DNA from 3 places in the Mesorhizobium sp. WSM4983 genome. Region 3 is predicted to be linked to each of the others. Evidence: predicted binding sites of a transcription regulator. Region 3 holds the regulator's gene; each other region holds the start of a gene.
The links. The regulator LexA, encoded in region 3, represses DNA repair genes until DNA is damaged. The targets are predictions, from matches to a motif close to TGTTCNNNNTGTGTTCNG.
Positions count from the first base shown of each region.

Region 1 (7,909 bases), on a different contig from region 3:
TCGTCGACGACGTCATCGTGGAGCAGCGTCGCGGTGTGCATGAATTCGACTGCGGTGGCGAGCTTGACGTGCCCCTCGCCCGCATAGCCGAACATCTGGGCGGCGGCGAGCGTCAGCATCGGCCGCAGCCGCTTGCCGCCGGACGAGATCAGGTGGTTGGCGACCTCCGGGATCATCTCGACGTCGGAGCCGGCCTTCGACAGGATCAGCTCGTTGACCCGTCCCATGTCGGCTGCCGTCAGGTCGATGAGATCCTGGATGGAAGCAGGTTCCCGCTTGCCTTCGATATTCAGAACGACACCCACCACGATCACTCCCGTCTCATTGACGCGCCCGACAACACCCTGGTCCCGGTGGGACTCTAGGTCGGCACAACCGCGCACGGCAAGAGGCGAATTGGCGCGGTTTGGCTGGCGCTGGGCGGCCCCGGCGTTTACATGAGCGCCGCAACCTGCGATTTTCATTCCATGATCGAGCTTGTCCGCACCAACGACGCCGTCCTCATCTCCTTCGTCGAATCGCTCATGCGCGACGCCGGCATCGCCTGCTTCGTCGCCGACCAGAACATGAGCGTGCTCGACGGATCGATCGGCATCCTGCCCAGGCGCGTCATGGTCGATGCCGAGAAAGCCGATGCCGCGCGGCGCATCCTGAAGGATGCCGGCATCGAGAACGAGATCCGCCGGCAATAATGGCAGCATCAACCGCCCTCGCCCCGGACACGCCGGCCCACACGGTCGACGCCTTCCATCGCGGGCGCTTCTGGCTGGTGCAGCCGCGACAAGGCCACCGTGCCGGCATGGACGCCATGATGCTGGCTGCTGCCGTCCCGTCCGGCTTTTCCGGCCGGCTCGCCGATTTCGGCGCGGGCGCCGGTGCGGCGACGCTCGCCGTGCTGTCGCGCTGCCCTGAGGCACACGCGGTTCTGGTCGAGCGTTCCGAGGAGATGGCGGCCTTTGCCGCCGCCACGCTTGCCCACCCCGGCAACGCGCATCTCGGCGACCGCGCCTCGGTGCTTAAGGCCGACGTCACGCTTGCGGGACGGGCACGGCACGGAGCCGGACTTGCCGACAATTCGTTCGACTTCGTCGTCATGAACCCGCCCTTCAACGCGGCACAAGACCGCGCAACGCCGGACGCGCTGCGCAGAGAAGCGCATGTCGCGGAGGACGGCCTGTTCGAGCGCTGGATCAGAAGTGCGGCCGCCGTCGTCAAGCCGCGCGGCGGACTGGCGGCGATTGCGCGGCCGGAGCAGCTTGTCGCCATCCTGGATGCGATGGAAGGCCGCTTCGGCGATGCCGAGATGCTCTGCGTGCACCCGCGCCCAGACGCGGCGGCGATCCGCATCGTCGTCAGGGCGGTGCTCGGCGCGCGCGGAAAACTGTCGATCCGGCCTCCGCTCACCTTGCACGGCGCATCCGGCAACGAGCCGACGGAGCGGACCGAAATGATCAACAACGGGCTGGCGTCGCTGTTCGGCGATTGATCAGAGGCCGGCGATGCGGCATTGCCGTTGCGCGGCGAATTCCTACATGCCCGGGAGCAAGGATGAGGTCTGACCTTGCTCTAGCATCTCTTGTGGAGACAAGCTTTCGTGAAACGCTTCTTCAACCGCCTGCTGCCGAAATCCTGGCGCTCGACAGTCGTCACCATTCCGGTCATCCGGCTGCATGGCACGATCATGCCCGGCGGCGGCCAGTTCCGGCCAAGCCTGTCGCTCGCCTCGACGGCCGGGCTCATCGAGAAGGCGTTCGGCTTCGACGCGCCGGCGATTGCGATTTCGATCAACTCGCCGGGCGGCTCGCCGGTGCAGTCGCGGCTGATCTTCAAGCGCATCCGCGACTTGGCGGCAGAGAAGGACAGACGAGTGCTCGTCTTCATCGAGGATGTGGCGGCCTCCGGCGGCTACATGATCGCAATCGCCGGCGACGAGATCTTCGCCGACCCTTCCTCGATCGTTGGCTCGATCGGCGTCGTCTCCGCCTCCTTCGGCTTCCCGGAGCTGATGAAGAAGATCGGCATCGAGCGGCGCGTCCACACCGCGGGCCAGAACAAGGCCGTGCTCGACCCCTTCAAGCCGGAAAAGAGGGAAGACGTCGAGCGGCTGAAAGCCTTGCAGCTCGAAGTGCACGAGACCTTCATCGATCTCGTCAAGGAACGGCGCGGCACCAAGCTCAAGGACGACCCGGATCTGTTCACCGGACTGTTCTGGACCGCCAAAAAGGGTCTCGAGCTCGGCCTCGTCGATGCGCTGGGCGACATGCGCAGCGTGCTCAAGACCCGTTTCGGCGAAAAGACGCAGCTCAGGCTGATCACCGCGCCGCGCGGGCTTTTCGGCCGTTTCGGCTTGTTCGGATCGCGTTTTTCGGCGCCGGACATCGCCGCGGCCGCGGCCAGCGGCGTCATCGATGCGGCGGAAGAGCGCGCGCTGTGGGCGCGCTTCGGGCTTTGAAAAAGCCATGATTGCGTCTAGCATGGCCGCTTGACCGACCCATCCGGCCGGCCTTGCCGCGAGAAACGCGGGAGGAGTTGTGAGATGCCGCAGATCATTTTCTTCGTTGTCGTCGGCGCCGCCGCCTATTTCGGTTATCGCGCTTTCGTACGCGAGGCCGAGCGCGTGACGGCCAAGATCCGGCGCACCGAGAAGCAGGCGGCCAACGGCACGATGGGAACGCTGGTCAAGGATCCGAAGACCGGCGAGTACCGTCTGGCTAAGGACTGAACACCATCTCGCCAGCAGCCGACATTCTGGAGGCCGAGGCCAAGTCCCGGACATGGCTTGCGCCTGCCAAGATCAACCTCGCGCTGCACGTCACCGGACGGCGCGCCGACGGTTATCACCTACTCGACAGCGTTGCCGTGTTCACGCGCTTCGGCGACCGGCTCGAGATCGAGCTGGCGCAAGACGATGCGTTCTCGGCGTCTGGTCCCTTCGCCGCCGGCGTGCCAATCGATGGCGACAATCTGGTACTCAAAGCGCGCGACGCGTTGCGGCGGGAAGCCGGCGCGCAACAGGCGCCACCAGTCGCCATCCGGCTGGAGAAGAACCTGCCGGTCGCTTCCGGCGTCGGCGGCGGCTCGAGCGACGCGGCGGCGGCGCTCAACGGCCTTTCGCGCCTCTGGGAGCTCGACATCGGGGAGGCGGGGCTGGCGCGGATCGGGCTGACGCTCGGCGCCGATCTCCCGATGTGCCTCAAGGCAAGGCCGCTCATTGCGCGCGGCATCGGCGATGAACTGTCGCCGCTGACGGAGTTTCCGGCGCTTGCGCTGGTCCTCGTCAACCCGGGCGTCGCCGTTTCGACACCCGAAGTATTCAAGGCGCTTTCCGGACCTGACAATGCGGCATTGCCGCCGCTGCCCGGCCGGCTCGATTTTCACGGCATACGCAATTGGCTGGACACGACGCGGAACGATCTCGAACCTGCCGCTCGCGCCATCCAACCGGCGATTGGCGATGCGCTCAAGGCGCTGGAAAAAGCGGGAGCCGCCTTTGCCCGCATGTCGGGCTCCGGCGCTACCTGCTTCGGCCTGTTCGAGACTGGCAATGTCGCCAAGCGCGCGGCGATCGACATCCGCCGCCGCCATCCCGGTTGGTTCGTGGCCGCGACGCGCAGCATGGAGACCGACTGATGGCCAACGAAAGCCGCCCCTTCATCCCGGTGCGCATCGCGGTGCTGACCGTTTCCGACACGCGCAGCCTGGCCGAGGACAAATCCGGGCAGATATTGGCCGACCGCATCGCAGAGGCTGGCCATATACTGGTGGCTCGCGACATCGTCACCGACGACCGCGAGAAGATCCGCGAAAAAGTGCTCGCCTGGTCGAGGGATGAAACGGTGGACGTCGTTATCACCACGGGTGGCACCGGCTTCACCGGCCGCGACGTAACGCCGGAAGCGCTGGAGCCGATTTTCGAAAAGCGCATGGACGGCTTTTCGGAAGTCTTCCACCGGATTTCCTATGACAAGATCGGCACATCGACGATCCAGAGCCGGGCGACCGGCGGCGTCGTCAACGCCACCTTTATCTTCGTGCTGCCGGGCTCGCCCGGCGCGTGCAAGGATGCTTGGGACGGCATCATCAAGGCGCAGCTCGACTACCGGCACATGCCCTGCAACTTCGTCGAGATCATGCCGCGGCTGGACGAGCACCTCAGGCGCGGCGGCAAGCCGGAGTAGCGGCCCCGTCCGGCTCAGCGGATGACCGGCTCGCCGTGGAAGCGGCGGCGCGACGGCCGCGAGACGCCGAAGCCGATTTCCATCATCAGCCGCGGCGTATGCGTCGGCACCGTTCCCATATGGAAGCCGAACGGATCCTCGACGAAGCCGAGGCCCGCCTCGCCCGTCAGCGTCGCAGCGCTTTCCGGACCGTAGACGTCCAGCACGTCTTCCGCGGGGTGGCCGACCAGAAGCGTGAGCTGGTGCTTGAGCGCGCGGCGCCTGTGGCTGCCGCGGACATAGACATGCGGGCCGGTGCCGGCGTCGACCGGCACCAGATAGAAGAAGAATTTCAGCATCCGCCAATCGTCGAGATCGAAATGGTATTTGCCGAGCGAGGCGAGATTCTTGTCGGCATCCGAGGCCTTGCCGGTCGGAAAGCTCCACCACACGCGCGTCGTGATCAGTTTCGCCTGGCCGCCGAGATAGTGCTGCGCGACCTCGAGGAGCAGCGGATCCCGCTGGATGGCAAGCGCCGCCGGGCAATCGAGAATGCGTTCGAAATAATGCCCGCTGAGCAGCGAGCGGCCGAAACGCTTCTCCGCCTCGGCATGGTCGCCCGGCATGAATTCGAGACGGCGGTCGAAATTGCCGAAACAGGGCGTGCGTTGCGCAAAAACGGCGATCTCCTCATGGATCGCCGACGGCAGCGTGAACCCCGAAAACAGTCCATCGGAGCGAAGCGCCGCGACCACCGCCTCGCGATCGACGCCGGCAAACATCGTCTCTCCCGCATTGTCGAGCGGGCGAACGCGTCTGGCGCCTAGCCAGTGCATGCGGCGCCCCGGCATGGTGCGCGCCAGCACGAACATCGGCAGCCAGGCCGGATTTTCGCGTAGATCTTTCAGATAGGTCGGGATGCGCACGGCGATGCGCCTAAACAGGCTGCCATTACGAGCGATCGCCTCCAGGCTGGCCGCGCCTGAATTGTCTGGAGTACCAAGGTTCATCGGGTTCCTCGTATGCATGGCGTCCGACGAAGCGCCAGCCGTCTGCCGCTTCATCGTCACCCAATCCCGATTGTCCCGCTTCAAGCAGATGCTAATCCACTGCAGGTTTTTGTGCAATGCACAATAGAATGGGCCGGCAAAGTTCGCGGCCTTTTTCTCTCTTTTCGCCTTCTGGAGAGAAGGAGGGCATGCGCTCACTTCGGCGGCGCCACCCAGATTTCGGCAATCAGCCTTCTGGTGGCGAGGCCGCGCGCCAGGGCTTCGGCGCTGCGGGCGCTTTTCGCCAGCACCGTGGCCTGGCGCTTGCTGATGACAAGCCCTTCCTCCAGAGCCCGGTTGCCCGAAAAAACCCGGACCAGAAACGGCGTGCGATTGCCGCGGGCGCGTGAAAAACGCGCCGGCATCGTCTGCCTCGCCGCGTGAGCGACGACGTCGTCGATCCAGCCTTCGGCGAGCCGGGCGCCGGGTTCCAGAAGCAGGAGCCAGTCGCCCTTGGCCTGGCCGATGCCTGTTGCGATGCCGCCGGCGACGAGGTGGCAGCCGGCATGCTCGGCGACGCGATGCGTCTGGTCGGTCGAGCCGGTGTCGCAGACGATGACGTCGCGCACCACGCCCTCGACCGCGCCGCCGATCAGCGAGGCCAGCGTGCGGGCAAGGCCTTCTTCGTCGTTCCTGGTTTCGATGAGGACGCTGAGCATTTTAGCCGAATAGCGGAAAGCGCGGCGCTGCGCCAGATGCGCGTTCTGAACGAAAAAGTTCTTGCTTTGTTCTCATTGGCAAAATAGGAATAGTTTCATGAACAGAGCGATTCGACAGCCTGCCGACAGTCCCTGGGAGAGGGCGAAAATGGAACAGATCGTGCGCGCCGACATTGCCGCTTTCGGAGCAGGCAGAGCCGAGATGGCAAATGCAATGATAGAACAGAGCGGCATGCGCGTGCGGCCGGACCGCAATCGCGGACGCTCCGCGGGCATCAATCCGTCCGGCCGCTTCGAGCCGGTCAGCCGGCATGTGTTCGACGATGGCTGGAACTCGCTGGAGGAACTGCCGCCGTTCAAGACGGAGGTGCAGGTCGAGAAGCCGCGCACCATCATCACGCGCAACGAGTCGCCGGACATTTCCTTCGATCGTTCGATCAATCCCTATCGCGGCTGCGAGCATGGCTGCGTCTACTGCTTTGCCAGGCCGACGCATTCCTTCATGGGCCTGTCGCCGGGGCTCGATTTCGAATCGAAGCTCTTTGCCAAGCCCGATGCGGCGCGAATGCTGGACAGGGAATTGTCGAAGCCCGGCTACCAGCCGCGCACCATCGCCATCGGCACCAACACCGATCCCTACCAGCCGATCGAAAAGCAATACCGGATCATGCGCGAGATCCTGGAGGTGCTGGAGGCGCGCGGCCATCCGGTCGGCATCGTCACCAAGTCGGCACTGGTGACGCGCGATATCGACATCCTGTCGCGCATGGCCGAACGCGGCCTCGCCAAGGTGGCGCTGTCGGTGACGACGCTCGACCGCATGCTGGCGAGAACCATGGAGCCGCGCGCCTCGACGCCGACAAAGCGTCTGGAAGCGATAAGGCAGCTTTCGGATGCCGGCGTCCCCGCCTCAGTGATGGTGGCGCCGATCATTCCCGGCCTCACCGATCCGGAGATGGAGCGCATCCTCGATTCGGCGCGTGCCGCCGGCGCCAGGGAGGCAGGCTATGTCGTGCTGCGTCTGCCGCTCGAGGTGGCGCCGATCTTCAAGGACTGGCTCTTGCGCCATTATCCGGATCGCTACCGGCATGTGATGTCGCTGATCCGCTCGATGCGCGACGGCAAGGACTACGATTCGGAATGGGGCAGGCGCATAAAGGGCGCCGGACCCTATGCCTGGCAGATCGGCCGGCGCTTCGAGATCGCCGCCAAGCGGCTCGGCCTCAATGCCGAGCGGCGGCAGCTTCGGACCGACCAATTCGTCGCAGGCTCCGGCGTCGGCGAGCAGTTGATGCTGCTGTGAAGATGATGCCGGCCGCGAAGGCCGGCGGCTAAGGCAACTCGGGAGGCAGAGTTTTGCGCCCGGATTGCGATCCGCTAACCTCTGTTTTGATGTAACTTCGTACGGAAGGCCCGCTACGCACTCTTCCTGGAATTGCTCAAGAATCCCGTCCGGCCCAGTCCCCCGGCCGTGAGACGGTGCCCTCCCGGTCCGACGCCCCATCCGACCCGGAGGGACTTGCGGAGAATCGGAGCCGATGCGAACCTCGCCGCACCATGGCTCGCGCGCGTTCCGATTCTCCGCTTCTCTTCGAAATGGTCGAGAAGCCCGACTTCTCGATTGAAACGAAAGCGATGGCCGAGGGGCTGTGGCCGGTAGCGGGGATGGACGAGGCGGGCCGCGGGCCGCTTGCCGGTCCGGTGGTGGCCGCGGCCGTGGTGCTCAACCCGGCCAACATTCCCGAAGGGCTCGACGATTCCAAGCGCCTCACCCATCTGCAGCGCGAGGCGCTGTTCCTCAAAATCCTGGGCTCGGCGCTCAGCGTCTCGATGGCCTCGATCAGCGCCGAAGGCATCGACAACAGCAACATTCTGAAAGCCAGCCTGGAAGCCATGCGCCGCGCCGCCGCCGGACTGTCGCTGCCGCCCAAACTGGCGCTGGCGGACGGCCGCGACGTGCCGCCAGGGCTCACCTGCGAGGGACGCGCGCTGATCAAGGGCGACCAGCGCTCGCAATCTATCGCCGCCGCCTCGATCATCGCCA
Region 1 is NZ_JARTVM010000010.1:71,259-79,167, forward strand. It holds gene P9254_RS23075 (polyprenyl synthetase family protein) at 1-305, opposite strand, end outside; gene P9254_RS23080 (putative signal transducing protein) at 468-692, shown strand; gene P9254_RS23085 (tRNA1(Val) (adenine(37)-N6)-methyltransferase) at 692-1,486, shown strand; gene P9254_RS23090 (S49 family peptidase) at 1,595-2,452, shown strand; gene P9254_RS23095 (hypothetical protein) at 2,537-2,722, shown strand; gene P9254_RS23100 (4-(cytidine 5'-diphospho)-2-C-methyl-D-erythritol kinase) at 2,749-3,630, shown strand; gene moaB (molybdenum cofactor biosynthesis protein B) at 3,630-4,178, shown strand; gene P9254_RS23110 (hypothetical protein) at 4,193-5,167, opposite strand; gene P9254_RS23115 (glycosyltransferase family 2 protein) at 5,362-5,865, opposite strand; gene P9254_RS23120 (PA0069 family radical SAM protein) at 6,014-7,168, shown strand; gene P9254_RS23125 (ribonuclease HII) at 7,423-7,909, shown strand, end outside.
Region 1: the regulator LexA is predicted to act here: its motif matches at 5,922-5,939, upstream of P9254_RS23120 (PA0069 family radical SAM protein).

Region 2 (7,909 bases), on a different contig from region 3:
GGATGTTGGATTGGTAGGCATTGGCCATCACCGCATCGCGGCCAAGCACATGCTGCGGGCGGCCAAGAAAACCTTTCAGAATCGCGAACTCGATCGCTGTTAGGGTGAGCGGCTTGCCTTCAAAGCTCGCAGCATGACTTGCCGGAACCAGCACGAGCTTGCCATGCGCGAACTGACGGTCGTCGGCGTCTTCCTCCACCACCGCCGGGCGCGCCCGCCGCAGGATGACGTTGACGCGGGCAACCAGCTCGCGTGGGCTGAACGGTTTCGTCACATAGTCGTCGCCGCCCATTTCAAGGCCGAGGATACGGTCGATTTCTTCATCGCGGGCCGACAGGAACAGCACCGGCACGTCGGAGCGCTGCCGCAGCCTGCGGCAGACCTCCAGCCCGTCCATTTCCGGCATGCCGATGTCCAGCACGATGAGGTCGGGCGCGCGGCGCTCGACCGCTTGCAGCGCGGCGGCGCCGTCGGCGACGGCGGCCGTCTCCATGCCGGCCTTTTCCAGCGCGAAGCAGATGATCTCGCGGATATGCGGATCGTCGTCGGCGACGAGGATGTTGTGCGGCATGGAATCGGCAGCTCGCTGAATACGGTTTTGTCATGACAGGTTTAGCAAGCGGGCCGTGCTTGTCGAGACCGCGCAAAGGCCGCCAGTCGTGAAAGCTGGCGTCAAGACCGAACCGTCCCGAGCGCCGCCGCTCGCATGGCATGCCGCAGCCGTGATCTTGGGATGAAAGGAAGCATGACCGCCGTTATGCGCGGCCTCTGCGGCTCGACCAACCACCAGCCTTCGTTGCGGAGGCGCCGGGGCAGGGACCAGCGGGATCTGTGATGTGTTCGCATGCCGCCCTGTTTCGCCGGCGGCTGCGGAAAGCGCGCGGCGGATTGGAGGAGGTTTTCCGCAAGGATTTGCAGATTTCGTGCAGGAGCAAAGTCGTTTCAGGCTGGCGCCGCCTCTCACCTGCCTGCCGGCATCCTCTCCCCGTATAGTGACGGGGAGAGGGGCGCTGCCATCGCCGGCTTCGCCAATCGCCAGCATTGCAGGAGCCGACATCGCGGCCAAGCCCTTTCTCCCCGTCACTATACGGGGAGAAATGCCCGGCAGGGCAATGAGGGGCGGCGCCGGCTTCGACAATTAGCCAGAACGCAAATGAGTTCTATGGTGCCGCGCCTTGCCTCGCCCGCTGCAAGCCGGCATAGATCGGCCATGACCTCTGACACCTACCGCCCGCGCCGCTCGGTGCTCTACGTGCCCGCCTCAAACGACAAGGCGCTGGCCAAGATCGCCTCGCTCGCCTGCGATACCGTCATCATCGACCTCGAGGATGGCGTGGCACTGGCCGACAAGCTTTCCGCCCGCGACAAGCTGACCGGCATCCTCGCCGCGCGGCCGGCGCGCCGCTGCGAGATGGTGGTGCGCATCAATCCGCTCGGCAGTGAATGGGGCATCGACGACCTGTTGACCGTCGCCAAGGCAGAGCCCGACGGCATTCTTTTGCCCAAGATCGGAACGCCGCGCGACGTCCTCGAGGCCGGCGACCTGCTCGACGACAATTTCGCGCCGGATATCGTGAAACTGTGGGCGATGATCGAGACGCCCAAGGCGCTGCTCAACGTCGGCGCCATCGCCGAGCTTGGCCGCGATCCCTCTTCCCGCCTCGCTTGTTTCGTCGCCGGAACGAACGATCTGGTGAAAGCAACCGGCATTCTGGCGACGCCCGACCGGCGCTATCTCACGCCCTGGCTGCTGCAGCTTGTGCTCGCCGCCCGCGCCGGCGGCCTCGACGTGATCGACGGCGTCGCCAACGACTTTCGCGACCTCGACGCCCTCGCGCGGGAATGCGCCGACGCGGCCGCCATGGGTTTCGACGGCAAATCGCTGATCCACCCCGCCCAGATCGAGCCGGCGAACCGCGCCTTTGCGCCGGCGCCGGAGGCCCTAGCCAGGGCGCGCGCGATCAGGGAGGCGTTCTCACGGCCCGAAAATGCCGGCAAAAGCGTCATTGTGCTGGACGGCCGCATGGTCGAGCGGCTGCATCTGGCGGAAGCCGAGAAACTTCTGGCGAAGGCCGCAATCATCGGCGCATGATGCGCTCGAGCGATTCCAGCAAAGATAGACAAGCATTGGTCACGACAGGGTCGAAAATGAAACTCTACCGCTTTCTGTCCGGTCCGGACGATTCCACTTTCTGCCATAAGGTGACGGCGGCCCTGAACAAGGGCTGGCACCTGTTCGGCTCGCCGACCTATGCCTATGACAAGACGACCAAGTCGATGCGCTGCGGCCAGGCCGTGGTGAAGGATATCGAGGGCCAGGAATACACCTCGGACACCAAGCTCAGCGATTGGTAGGAAAGGGCGGCAGCCCTCTCATTCGTCACCCCGCCGCTGCCTGCTCGGCCGCTTCCTCGATCCGCTCCATGTCGTCGTCTGACAGGCCGAAATGGTGGCCGATTTCGTGGATCAGAACGTGGGTGACGATGTCGCCCAGCGTCTCCTCGTTCTCGGCCCAATAGTCGAGGATGGCGCGGCGGTAGAGCGTGATGCGGTTCGGCCCCTCGCCGGTCTGCGGGTTCCAGCGCTCGGCGATGCCGCGCCCCTCGAACAGGCCAAGCAGGTCGAAGGGCGTCTCCAGCGACAGGTCGTCCATGATCTCGTCGGTCGGAAAATCGGCGATCTGGATGATGATCTCGCCGGTGAGCTTGCGGAACTCCTCCGGCAGATGGGCGTAGGCCTCCAGCGCCAGAAGTTCCATCTCATCCATCGATGGCGAGAGTTGGTCATGCCAGATGCGGGTCTTGTAGATGCGGGCCATGAGGTTTCCTTTGACCTCGGCATATAGGCTTTCGCCCCGGTGGAGGCAAATGGGCCCGGCTGGCTGGGTCTTGGAAGCTGAAAGAGGAAGGAATAAATTCCGCATATTGTACTTCGCGTACCCAATGAGGTATGACCTATGCTGAAGTTCCGACTCACCCGAGGGGTGGACCAGTGCTTAGGATCGCATTGCCTTACATTTATAATTTGTCGGCGAGCATAGAACCCGTCGCATCGCTACCCCTGTTCTCACCGGTTCCCTTCAAGGACGTAAGATATAAATTCCTTGCGGCGCATAACGCGATAACTGAGCTAACTACCGCAACGCTGTATGCCCCCTATCTGCGAGCTTCGGCGCTATTGGCTGATAGGGTTTTAACGATACTTAAGACCCACCTTGACGACCAGGACGCGGAACGTGTCCTGCCCGATTTTGAGGTTTATTGGGTAAAATCCCAAGTGGAACAGTATAAGACTGCGCTATTGGCTGAAATCGGGGTCTTGCATGCGTATTTCGTCGTGCAGAAAGGCGCTTTCGACTCTTGGTCGCTATTGATGTTTGGCGAAAACCTCTTCCCGGCTGACCTTGGGTCTAAGGTTCCGGAAGCGATTTTCGACGCGAAAGAAGCCGGGAAAAGTCTCGCCTACGAGACTCCAACCGCCGCAGGCTTTCATCTGTTTCGGGTACTCGAATGCGTACTGCGCCGCTACTACACGCATGAGACCGACGGCAAAGCGCAGCCCAAGGTTCGCAACATAGCTGTGTACGTCAATGCAATGCAGCAGGCGCAGAAAGGGGATCCAAGAACCCTGTTCCTCATAAAGGAAATCTCAGACAGGTTCCGAAATCCCCTGATTCATCCAGACGCTGTTCTAACTGTAGATGATGCAATTGCGGTTCATGGATTGGTGAGAGCCGCAGTTTCGGAGATGTTGAAAACGTTGCCGGTACCGCCAGTGACGACAACCTCGGCAGCAGCTATTTCCGCTTCGCCGGCTTAGCAATCTTCTCCAAAGCGCGGTCGAACGCATCTCTGGAATCATCAATTTCTAGCTCCCGAGCGGTTTTCTTGAACCGCTCGGATTGCTCTTTTTGACTAAGCTTTACGGCCTTTTTGCCGAGCGGCTTTCGGGCGGTATTTGGACGGTCGCCAGACGCCATAAGGGGCCTCACCTTGCAGAAGTTGTTTGATAAGTCAGGCGCTTGCCTACGATGCCATCAAGAATGCGGCCCGCGCGCGCCTCGTCGTTTACGCCAAGGGCTACGCGCTGATTGTGGCGGAAGTCGAATTCCGCAAGGTAGCGGTGAAGGTGCTTCTCAGCGCAATGCTGATAGGTGCCTTTCATGCAGCGCTTAAACACGCTGAAATAGCCTTCGATGGTGTTGGTGTGGACGCCACCGCGCACATACTCGCCAGCCGAATGCTTGACGGTCATGCGGCTAAGGAAGGAAGCGCCGATAGCCGGGTAAAGGCGGCTTTCGTCGGTGAACAACATGCTTTCGTGCGCGATGTTGTCAGAAACCAGAGTTGTTCTCCTTGGTGGCTTGCGCGACATGGAAGGTGCGCACGTTGCCGCCGCGTTCAATAAGGCCAAGGATAGCGCGCTTCTCAGCGGCCTTACCCTGCTTGATGTAGGGACGGCCACGACGATGCTTGGACGGCTCCGGATTGGCCTTCTTGCCCCAATAGGTCTCATCCGCTTCGACAATCAGACCGTTGCCACCAAGTGGGCCAAGAGTGCCGTCGCGCATGGCCTCACGAATGCGGTGCGACATGAACCAAGCAGTTTTCAGGGTCACGCCAAGGGTGCGGTGAAGCTGGTTGCTCGAAATGCCCTTCTTGGATGAGGCGATAAGGAAAATCGCCTGCAACCAGAAATGCAGCGGAACGTGGCTGGCCTCGAAGATGGTGCCGACCTTGACCGTAAAGGGTTTCCGGCACTGGTAGCACTTGTAGGTGCCGATCCGGGTGCTCTTGCCTTCCATCTTCGAGATGCGTTCGAAGCCGCCGCAATGCGGGCAAACGGGACCATTCGGCCAAATCCTAGCTTCGACAACCTTGTAGGCTTCGGCCTCGTCGTGGAAATGGCGGTCTGAAAGAACGGACATCGGTCTAACTCCTTATGGAATCAACCTAATCCGTTTCCGTGGGTACGTCAAGTATAATATAAGGAATAAATTCCTTGCGACTCCGCTTGACTCTTCCAGGCCCCTCTGGAATCTATAAGAACATAACAGGAACAACTGCTGCCGGAAGTGAACGTCATGGCGATAAGCGCCGTGGCGCGGGAAACTGTTTTTGCCCTGCGCCGCCAGATCGCGAAGATCGAGGGAACGCTGCCCGAGCGCCTGGAAGCGCCGGCTTCCGGCGCGCCAAAAGCGATTCCAGGAACAGTGCGAAGCGGTTTTCCGTCCGGACTTGCGGAAAAACAAATAGCTGGCGATGCCGCGGGATCGGACGCCACCCCCGAAATCACCATCGTCCGGCGCGGCCTCGCTGTGGCCTTGCCGGATGCCTTCCTGAACACCGGCGTAGAACGCCTCGACACCGCCCTCGGCGGCGGCCTGCCCAAGGCGGCGCTCAGTGAAATCCATGGGCTGGAGACCCGCGATGCCGGCGCCGTGGCCGGCTTTGCGCTGTCGCTCGCCAGCCTGATCCTCCAACAGAAGCAGGGCCTGCCGGTCCTCTGGATCGGAACGGCGGAGATTTTCCGCGAGGCCGGCTTTCCCTATGCCAGGGGCCTCCACGCCTTCTTCGGCATCGAGCCCGAACAATTGCTGTTTTCCGAAGCGCCGAAACTGGTCGACGCGCTGTGGATCGCCGAGGAGGCCGCCCGCATGACGGCCTTCGCCGCCGTCCTCCTCGAGATCCGCGGCAGCCCGCGGCTTCTCGACCTTACCGCGACGCGGCGGCTGCACGCCCGCGCCCAGAGCGCCGGCCGGCCGGTGTTTTTGCTGCGTCAGGCCGGCCACGCCGAGCCCACCGCGGCGCCCGTGCGCCTCATTGTTTCGGCAGCGCCCGCGGCGAGCCGCGAAACGCTCGCCGGCGCGCTGGCCGGCTCGATCGGCCGCCCCGCCTTCACCGTCGATATCGGCAAGAGCCGCACGGCCCTGCCCGGACAATTCACACTGGAGTGGAACCCCGATGAGCACGCTTTTGCCGAAAGAAGGCCCGAGGAAGAGCGGGCAGCGAATTCTGTCGCTGTGGTTCCCCTATCTTTGCGCGGAGCGGATCCTGCGCCAGCGTCTGGGGCGGTCCTGGCGTTCCCGGCCCTCGCATCACCTGCCCCCATCTTGCCCACCGCTTGTGATCAGCCATCGCGACAGCAACGCCCAGCGCATCGCAGCCCTCGACGAGCGGGCTGAGGCGCTGAAGCTGAAGCGCGGCATGGGCATTGCCGACGCGCGCGCCATGCATCCGTCGATCGATGTGGTGGAGGCCGACCCGGAGGCCGACCGCCGCCTGCTCGAAGGCCTCGCCGACTGGTGCGACCGCTACACGCCGCTGGTGGCGATCGACGGCGAGGACGGGCTGTTTCTCGACGTCACCGGCTGCACGCACCTGTTTGGTGGCGAGCGGGCCATGCAGGACGAGATCCTCACCCGTTTCTTCCAGCAGGGTTTCGATGTTCGCGCCGGCCTCGCCTCGACGCCGGGCGCCGCCTGGGCGGCGGCGCGCTTCCACGGCGACCGCATCGTTGCCGGCGGCGAGGAGGCGGCGCTGCTTTCGCCCCTGCCGCTTTCGGCGCTGCGCATCGCGCCGGAAACCCGCGCCAGCCTGGAAAGCGTCGGCCTGCGCACGGCGGGGGCGGTGATGGCCGCACCCCGCGCGCCGCTCGCCCGCCGCTTCGGCGCCACCTTGCTTCTGCGCCTCGACCAGGCGCTCGGCCGGCTCGACGAGGCGGTGTCGCCGCGCCTTCCCGTGGCGCCGCTCTCGGTCGAGCGCCATCTTGCCGAGCCGATCGTGCTCACCGACGACATCGAGCGGCTGGTGAGCCGGCTTGCCGTGGCCTTGAAGGCCGACCTCGAGCGCCGCGGCGAAGGCGCGCGGGCGCTCGCCCTTCTCCTCTTTCGCGTCGACGGCCTCGTCAGCCGCATCGCGGTCGGCACCTCGCGCCCCATGCGCGAGCCGCAGCTGATCCGAAAGCTGTTTCACGAACGGCTGACCGCGCTGGAACAGACCATCGATGCCGGCTTCGGCTTCGACCTCGTGCGGCTGTCGGTGCTTTCGGTCGCCGCCTTCGACATGCTGCAGGGCGACCTTGCCGGCGAGACAAGCGACGATGACGCCGACATCGCTTTATTCGCCGACCGCGTGCGTGCCCGCCTCGGCGAAGCCGCCGTGCTGAAGCCGGTCATCGTCGATAGCCACCTGCCGGAGCGCGCCGTTACCACGGTTCCTTTCGCGGAGGCGCCGCAAAGGCGCATGCCGCCGAAGCCCGACCGGACAGCACCTCCGATGACCATCTTCCCGCCGGAGCGGCCGGTACGGCTGTTCCGCTCGCCCGAGCCGATCGAGGTGCCGGCGACCGAGATCCCCGAGGGCCCGCCGATGAATTTCCGCTGGCGGCGCGCGCTTTATCGCGTCGCCCGCGCCGAAGGGCCGGAGCGCATCGCCGCCGAATGGTGGCGGCAGCTGCCCGGCGAGGAAGAGGCGCCGACGCGCGACTATTACCGCATCGAGGACAGCGAGGGGCGCCGCTACTGGCTCTACCGCCAGGGCCTCTACAGCAGCGCCTCGCAGGGCGCGCCGCGCTGGTTCATGCACGGCGTCTTCGCATGAACGCGCTGACCGCCATCCCCTATGCCGAGTTCGGCATCCAGTCGAACTTTTCCTTCCTGCGCGGCGCCTCCAAGCCCGAGGAGCTGGTGGTCACGGCGAAATTCTACGGCTTTTCCTCGATCGGCCTTGCCGACCGCAACACGGTCGCCGGCGTCGTGCGGGCCTGGCAGCAGGCCAGGGTCGAGAAGCTGCCCTATCATCCCGGTTGCCGCCTGGTTTTCTGCGACGGCACGCCGGACATTCTGGCTTACCCCCGCGACCGCAAGGGCTGGGGACATCTCTGCCGCATGCTGACGCAGGCCAATCTG
Region 2 is NZ_JARTVM010000008.1:9,359-17,267, reverse strand. It holds gene P9254_RS20470 (response regulator transcription factor) at 1-571, opposite strand, end outside; gene P9254_RS20465 (HpcH/HpaI aldolase/citrate lyase family protein) at 1,211-2,092, shown strand; gene P9254_RS20460 (DUF1737 domain-containing protein) at 2,149-2,355, shown strand; gene P9254_RS20455 (metallopeptidase family protein) at 2,381-2,818, opposite strand; gene P9254_RS20450 (hypothetical protein) at 2,992-3,819, shown strand; gene P9254_RS20445 (hypothetical protein) at 3,797-3,979, opposite strand; partial or broken gene P9254_RS20440 (IS1595 family transposase) at 3,988-4,927, opposite strand; gene P9254_RS20435 (ImuA family protein) at 5,084-6,184, shown strand; gene P9254_RS20430 (DUF6504 family protein) at 6,126-7,601, shown strand; gene P9254_RS20425 (error-prone DNA polymerase) at 7,598-7,909, shown strand, end outside.
Region 2: the regulator LexA is predicted to act here: its motif matches at 5,044-5,061, upstream of P9254_RS20435 (ImuA family protein).

Region 3 (7,909 bases):
ATGCTCCGCGTCGAAGCCCCGCGCGGCGCCATCGACATCGTCGGCACCGGCGGCGACAATTCGCATTCGGTCAACATTTCGACCGGATCGGCATTCGTCATCGCCGCCGCGGGCGTCCCGGTGGCCAAGCACGGCAATCGCGGCCTGTCCTCGCTGACCGGCGCGGCGGATGTGCTGATGGCGCTAGGCGTCAAAGTCGACATCGCACCGGAGACGATCGGCCGCTGCATCCAGGAAGCCGGCGTCGGCTTCATGTTCGCGCCAGCGCATCATCCGGCGATGAAGCATGTCGGTCCTGTCCGGGGCGAGCTCGGCACGCGCACCATCTTCAATCTGCTCGGGCCGCTGTCGAATCCAGCCGGCGTCGGCCGGCAGATGGTTGGCGTCTTCCTGCCCGAATGGATCATGCCGGTGGCTGAGACGCTGAAGGCGCTGGGTACCGATCATGCCTGGATCGTGCACGGCGACGGTTATGACGAGATCACCACCACGGGCGAGACGCAGGTCGCAGAGCTCGCCGGCGGCGAGATCCGCACCTTTACCCTCACTCCGGAAGCGGTCGGACTGAAGCGGCATAACAAGGAAGATCTGCGCGGCGGCGAAGCGGCCTACAATGCCAGGGCATTGCGCGATATGCTGGGCGGCGCTGCCGGCGCTTATCGCGACACCGTGCTGATGAATGCCGGCGCCGGGCTGGTGGTGGCCGGCAAGGCGACGACGCTCGGCGATGGCATCGAGGCAGCAGCGCAGGCCATTGACAGCGGCCGGGCGCTGGCGGTGCTCGACAAGCTCATCGAGATTTCGAACGGTTAGAATTTTGTCCGATATCCTGCGCAAGATCGAAGCCTACAAGCGCGATGAGATCGCCGCCGCGAAGCTCAGCGCGCCGCTTGCCGAGGTCAAGGCGAAGGCCAAGGATGCGGAACCCCCGCGCAGCTTCCTTGCGGCGCTTGAGGCCAAGCGGAAGGCCGGCGGCTTCACGCTGATTGCGGAGATCAAGAAGGCCAGCCCTTCCAGGGGCTTGATCCGCGCCGACTTCGACCCGCCGGCGCTCGCCAGGGCCTATCAGCAAGGCGGTGCTGCCTGTCTTTCGGTGCTGACCGACGCACCGTCCTTCCAGGGCGCGCCCGGCTTTCTGACCGCAGCGCGCGCCGCCGTTGGCCTGCCCGCCCTGCGCAAGGATTTCCTCTTCGACCCGTATCAGGTTCATGAAGCCCGCGCCTGGGGCGCGGACGCGATCCTCATCATCATGGCGAGCGTCGACGACGCCTTGGCCAGTGAATTGGAAGTCACGGCCTTCGATCTCGGCATGGACGCGCTGGTCGAGGTGCATGACGAACAGGAGATGGAACGCGCGCTTCGCCTCTCGTCGCGGCTGATCGGCATCAACAACCGCGATTTGAGAACCTTCGAAACCAGCCTCGACGTTTCCGAGCGGCTTGCCGCCATGGTCCCGGACGACCGGCTGCTGGTCAGCGAGAGCGGCATCTTCACCCATCAGGACTGCCGGCGGCTGGAAAAGAGCAAGATCGGCACCTTCCTCGTTGGCGAAAGCCTGATGCGGCAGGCCGACGTGGCCGCCGCGACCGCCCTTCTGCTGACGGGCAAGGCGCCGGCCGAGGCCGTTTGAGGATGCCCGCGCTTACGCATCTCGGCGCCAAGGGCGAAGCCAACATGGTCGATGTCGGCGGCAAGGCCGAGACGACGCGCACGGCCATCGCCGAAGGGTATGTCACCATGCAGCCGGAAACGCTGGAGATGATCCTGGCCGGCGACGCCAAGAAAGGCGACGTGCTGGGCACGGCGCGCATCGCCGGCATCATGGCGGCCAAGAAGACGCATGAGCTCATCCCGCTTTGCCATCCCCTCCTTCTCACCAAGGTTGCCGTCGAGATCGAGCCCGACCACGCGCTCCCTGGCCTGAGGGTCAGCGCGCTTGCCAGGGTTACCGGCAAGACCGGGGTGGAAATGGAGGCGCTGACCGCGGCGTCGGTCGCCTGCCTCACCATCTACGACATGGCCAAGGCAGCGGACCGCGCCATGGCGATTTCCGGCATCAGGCTGGTCGAGAAGACCGGCGGCAAGTCGGGCGACTACAAGGCCGGTTCTTAGCATGGCTTTGCTTCCGGTCGCCGAGGCGCTCCAACGCCTGTTGGACGGCGCGACCGCGCTGCCAGGCGAAAGCGTGCCGCTGGCCGAAGCAGCCGGCCGGGTGCTGGCCGACCCGGTGGTGGCTCTGCGCACCCAGCCGCCCTTCAATGCGTCGGCGATGGACGGCTATGCCGTACGGGCCGCCGACGTAGCCTCGGCGCCGGCCCGGCTCTCCGTGATCGGCATGGCGCCCGCCGGGCGTGGCTTCACCGGCTCTGTCGGCAAGGGCGAGGCCGTGCGCATCTTCACCGGCGCGCCGCTCCCCGAAGGCGCCGATACCATCGTTATCCAGGAGAATGTCCGCGATCTCGGCGGCGGCGGCATCGAAGTGACCGAGCCGACCGCGGAGGGACGCAACGTCCGTCGCCGCGGCCTCGACTTCTGCGAGGGCGACCTGCTCCTCGAAAAAGGCCGCCAGCTCGATCCGGCGGCGCTTTCGCTGGCGGCATCGGCCAACCATCCGAGTCTCAACGTGGTGCGGCAGCCGCTGCTCGCCATCATCGCCACCGGCGATGAATTGCTGCCGCCGGGCAGCGCGCTCGGCCCCGACCAGATCATCTCGTCGAATGCCTGTGGCGTCACAGCTACGGCCCAGTCGGTCGGCGCGCGCTCGCTCGACCTCGGCATCGCCGCCGACCGCAAGGACGCGGTCGCGGCCCTGGTCAAGAAGGCGGTCAAGGCCGGCGCCGACGTCATCGTCACGCTTGGCGGCGCCTCCGTCGGCGACCACGACTTGATCCATGACGTGCTGACCGGCGAAGGCATGCAGCTCGACTTCTGGAAGATCGCCATGCGTCCCGGCAAGCCGTTGATGTTTGGCCGGCTCGGCGACATTCGCTGCATCGGCCTGCCCGGCAATCCGGTCGCAAGCCTGGTCTGCTCGCAGGTGTTCCTGAAGCCGCTTCTGGCGCGGCTGGGCGGCCGGTCCTGCCGGCAGGAAATCCGCACGGCCCGGCTAGGCGCCGCAATGCACGCCAACGATCTGAGGCAGGACTATGTGCGCGCCGTGGTCCGCGAAGATGCGGGGGGGTTGATCGCAACACCGTTCGGCATCCAGGATTCCTCGATGTTGAGGATGCTCGCCGATGCCAATGGCCTGATCGTGCGCCAACCCTTCGCACCGGCGGCTGAAGCCGGCGAGGAATGCACCGTTCTGATGTTACGCTGAACAAAACGTCAACACATTCACTAAACTTTAAACGGTTGCGGAACACAACTGGAACAGATAGTGTTTGTTCTGGGTTTGTTTTTCTGATTCTGGTTTCAGAACCCATGGGGGCCGCCATGCTGACGCGCAAACAACATGAACTGCTGATGTTCATCCATGAACGGCTCAAGGAAAGCGGCATTCCGCCGTCTTTCGATGAGATGAAGGAAGCGCTCGACCTTGCCTCGAAATCGGGCATCCACCGCCTGATCACGGCGCTGGAGGAGCGCGGTTTCATTCGCCGGCTTCCGAACCGGGCGCGTGCTCTTGAAGTGCTGCGCCTACCTGACTCGATCGCGCCCGGCCTCAATGCGGCGAAGAAATTCTCGCCGAGCGTCATCCAGGGCGGCCAAGGCAATCTCGGCCGCCAGATCAAACCCGCGGCGCCCGCCCGCACGCCGACGCCCAGCAATGACGACGACGCCGTTTCAGCCGTCTCCATCCCGGTGATGGGTCGCATTGCCGCCGGCGTGCCGATCGACGCCATCCAGCACCAGACGCATTCGATCACAGTGCCGCCGGACATGATCGCGGGCGGCGAGCACTACGCGCTCGAGGTCAAAGGCGATTCGATGATCGAGGCCGGCATCTTCGACGGCGACACGGTCATCATCCGCAACGCCAGCACTGCGAGCCCCGGGGAGATCGTCGTGGCGCTGGTCGATGACGAGGAGGCGACGCTGAAGCGCTTCCGCCGCAAGGGCGCCTCCATCGCGCTCGAGGCTGCCAATCCGGCCTATGAGACGCGCATCTTCGGTCCCGATCGCGTCAAGGTTCAGGGCAAGCTCGTCGGGCTCATCCGCCGCTACTGAGGGGCTGCGGCTTGGCTTTCGGCTTCTCGGGCTTCTTGTAAGGCGCCAACCCCCTCGCCTCACGCGAGTAGCGCCGCTGTTCGTGCCAAGGGCGGTACGGTTTTTCGACGGCGTATTGAATGGTTGCTCGCGCCGTCGCCGATTGCGGATCGAAGAAGACGGCGGCACTGCCGTCGCGCGCGAGCTGCCGCTTGGTGACAACGAGGACACGCGGATCGCGGCAGGGATTGTAGGCCGTGGCGTCGTTGATGACGATGAGGTCTGCGAAGTCGCAGGCAGGCCGGGCAGCTTCGCGTTTTTCGGCGAGCGCGACGATCGCGCCTGATGGATGCCGGCCAATGCAGAGATCGCCCGTGCAGTAAAAGGGCGATCCAGGCGGCAGGTCGACGGGATCGGCTATGTCCAGCGTGCCCTTGGCGAATGTCTCCGGCGGCACGATCGTTTCGGCCTTGAGCGCGCGTTTCCAGTTATCGGTGGTGAACTCGTTCGAGCGGGCACGATTGATGGCGAGTTCGCCGCCGCCGATCGGCATCGCCACCAGATGCGCGTCCTCCGAGATCAGCAGGTCGGGCGTGCGCACCTGCGGGATCATCATGACGGCCGCGGCAGCGAAAGGAATCGCGGCCAGCCTGAGCCACGTAGTCGCCATCGTGGCGATGACGAGCGCGATCGTCGCCAGCAGCACCGAATGGATCGAGATCAGGCCCACGGCATCGACCGGCGACCACTCCGAAATCCACGCCGAGATCGCGATCATCGCCGCCAGGCCCTTGCCCATCAAATAGAGGAAGGGCCCGTCGAAGCCGAACGGCATCATGACCGCGCTGGCGACGGCGAGAAACATCACGATCGTGACGATCGGCATGATCGCGAGATTGGCCAGCAGGCTAAGCGGCGAGACGCGCTGGAAATGCCAGATGGCAAACAGCGCCGTGGCACTTCCGGCAATGATCGACGTCATCGCGGCGCCACCTGCTCCGACTGCCAGTTTGTGCGACATGAACCGCAGGAACGAACGCTTTGCCGGCGGCGCTCTCACCTTGCCGGCGCGGTAGTCGGACCAGCCGGCATAGGCGCCGACAAGGGCGGCGGTTGCCGCGAACGACATCTGAAAGCTCGGGCCAACCACTTCATGCGGCGACACCAGGATGACGGCGATGGCCGAGATCGCCAAATTGCGCATCGTCAGCGCGGCGCGGTCGAAAAGCACGGCGATCAGCATCACGGCCAGCATGATGAAGCTTCGCTCGGCGGCGACCACCACGCCGGAGATGAGGAGGTAGGCGGCGATCGACATAAGCGCGATTGCCGCGGCATATTTCTTCACCGGCCGGCGTGACGAAAAATCCGGGAACAGCGCAAAGGCGCCGCGCAGCAGAAGCATGACCGTGCCGGCGACCAGCGCCATGTGCAGGCCCGAAATCGAGATGATGTGATAGATGCCGGTCCGCCGCATCGCCTCGTTGATGTCCTCCGGAATGCCGGCGCGCACGCCGACGATCAGTGCGGCGGCAATTTCGCCTTCGGGTCCGCCGACGGTGCTTCTGATGTGGTCGGCAATATTTTCGCGCGCGTTCTCGATGGCCGAGGCGATGCTCGTCTGGCCGATCGGGTCGGTTGGCGGAATGAGTTTCGGGTCGCCGAGGAAAAATCCGCTGCCGCCGATGCCGGAAAAATAGCTGTCGAAGGAAAAATCATAACTTTCCGGACGGACCGGCCCTGTCGGCGGCAGGAGCCGCGCGTAACCCGTCACCAGCGATCCGGCCTTCATGCCGGCCGGGATCCTGCGTGCCGAGACCCTGACGCGATCCGGTGCGTAGCGCAGCTTTGGATGCGCGGTCGAGACGAGATCGATGGTCAGCCTGACGCGGCCATTGGCCATTTCCTCGGCGATGACGACGCGGCCTGTCAGCCGCGTCTGGATTTCGGAGCCGAGCATCGGTGTAGCGGCGCGCCAGGTCTCGACCTTCGCGGCGACGAAGCCCAGCGCGCAAAACAGCGCCGCCATAAAGACCAGGTGTGTCTTCAGCCAGGGGCGCGAAACCGCCGCGCATAGAGCCATCAGCGCCACCGCCGCCAGCGGTCTGTAAAGATCCGGCTCGGCGCTCACGGAATAATAGAGTATCACGCCGGCGGCCAGGAACACCGGCACCAGCAGGAAGCCGATGCCGCGGTCGAGCTCGGTTGAGGCTGCCTCGGCCACACCCCGGCGAAACACGGAAAACGAGGCACGGCGGAACCGCCTGCGGATTAAGTCGATGGCCGCCGGCGGAGGAGCTTGTAGCGAAGCATCGCCGTCCGGCGGCAAAATCTCGGTGGCCGGACGCGGTACGGGAACCAAAACCGGTACTGCCTCGGCAGGTATGGTGTCGGCAAACAGCAGGCGCTCGCTCACGCCAGCCGCCGTCTCCTCGCCCTCCTCCGCACCCCGGCCACGTCCAGCCATCGGGTCTGCCCCTTGCGCCCCAGACCTCCTATGCTACATGAACGCCCACCGCGCGAAAGTCCGCGCAATCATGCCCGCTTCAGAGCTTCTTCCGAGAGTTCCATGTCCGACAAGGTCGTCACCCGCTTTGCCCCCTCGCCCACCGGCTATTTGCACATCGGCGGGGCGCGCACGGCGCTGTTCAACTGGCTCTACGCCAGGCACACCGGCGGCACGATGCTGCTGCGCATCGAGGACACCGACCGCGAGCGCTCCACCGAAGCGGCGACGGCCGCTATCCTGGACGGGCTGACCTGGCTCGGCCTCTCATGGGACGGCGAGGCCGTGTCGCAGTTCGAGCGAGCGCCGCGCCACCGTGAGGTGGCAGAGGAGCTCGTACGGCTGGGCAAGGCCTATTACAGCTATGAGACGCCTGCCGAGCTGGAGGCGATGCGCGAGGCGGCGCGGGCCAAGGGGCTGCCGCCGCGCTACAATGGCCAGTGGCGCGACCGCGACCCCTCCGAGGCGCCTCCCGGCGTCAAGGGCGCCATCCGCATCAAGGCGCCGACCGAAGGAGAGACCGTCGTGCACGACCGCGTGCAGGGCGAGGTGCGATTCCCGAACAAGGACCTCGACGACTTCATCATCCTGCGCTCGGACGGCAACCCGACCTACATGCATGCCGTCGTCGTCGACGATCACGATATGGGCGTCACCCACATCATCCGCGGCGACGATCACCTGACCAACGCCGCGCGCCAGACCGTAATCTACAACGCCATGGGCTGGACCGTGCCGTCGATGTCGCACATCCCGCTGATCCATGGTGCCGACGGCGCCAAGCTGTCGAAGCGCCACGGCGCGCTCGGCGTCGAGGCTTATCGCGCCATGGGCTATCTGCCGGAGGCCGTGCTCAACTATCTGGCCAGGCTCGGCTGGAGCCACGGCGACGACGAGGTGATGTCGATCAAGGATATGATCTCCTGGTTCGACATCGCCGACGTCAACAAGGGCGCCGCCCGGTTCGACTTCGCCAAGCTCGAGGCGCTGAACGGCGTCCATATGCGCAAGATGGACGACAAGGCGCTATTTGATATTCTCGTAGCCACCCTGCCCTATCTCGAGGGTGGCCCGGCGCTTGCGGCCAAGCTCGACGACAGGCGCCAGGCACAGCTGCTTGCTGCCATGCCGGGCCTCAAGGAGCGGGCAAAGACGTTGGTCGAGCTCGTCGATGGAGCCGGCTTCCTGTTCGCCGAGCGGCCCTTGCAGCTCGACGAAAGGGCTGCGGGGTTGCTTGGCAGCGACGCCCGCGCC
Region 3 is NZ_JARTVM010000001.1:187,727-195,635, forward strand. It holds gene trpD (anthranilate phosphoribosyltransferase) at 1-813, shown strand, start outside; gene trpC (indole-3-glycerol phosphate synthase TrpC) at 818-1,630, shown strand; gene moaC (cyclic pyranopterin monophosphate synthase MoaC) at 1,633-2,112, shown strand; gene P9254_RS01040 (molybdopterin molybdotransferase MoeA) at 2,114-3,319, shown strand; gene lexA (transcriptional repressor LexA) at 3,436-4,170, shown strand; gene P9254_RS01050 (ComEC/Rec2 family competence protein) at 4,154-6,616, opposite strand; gene gltX (glutamate--tRNA ligase) at 6,719-7,909, shown strand, end outside.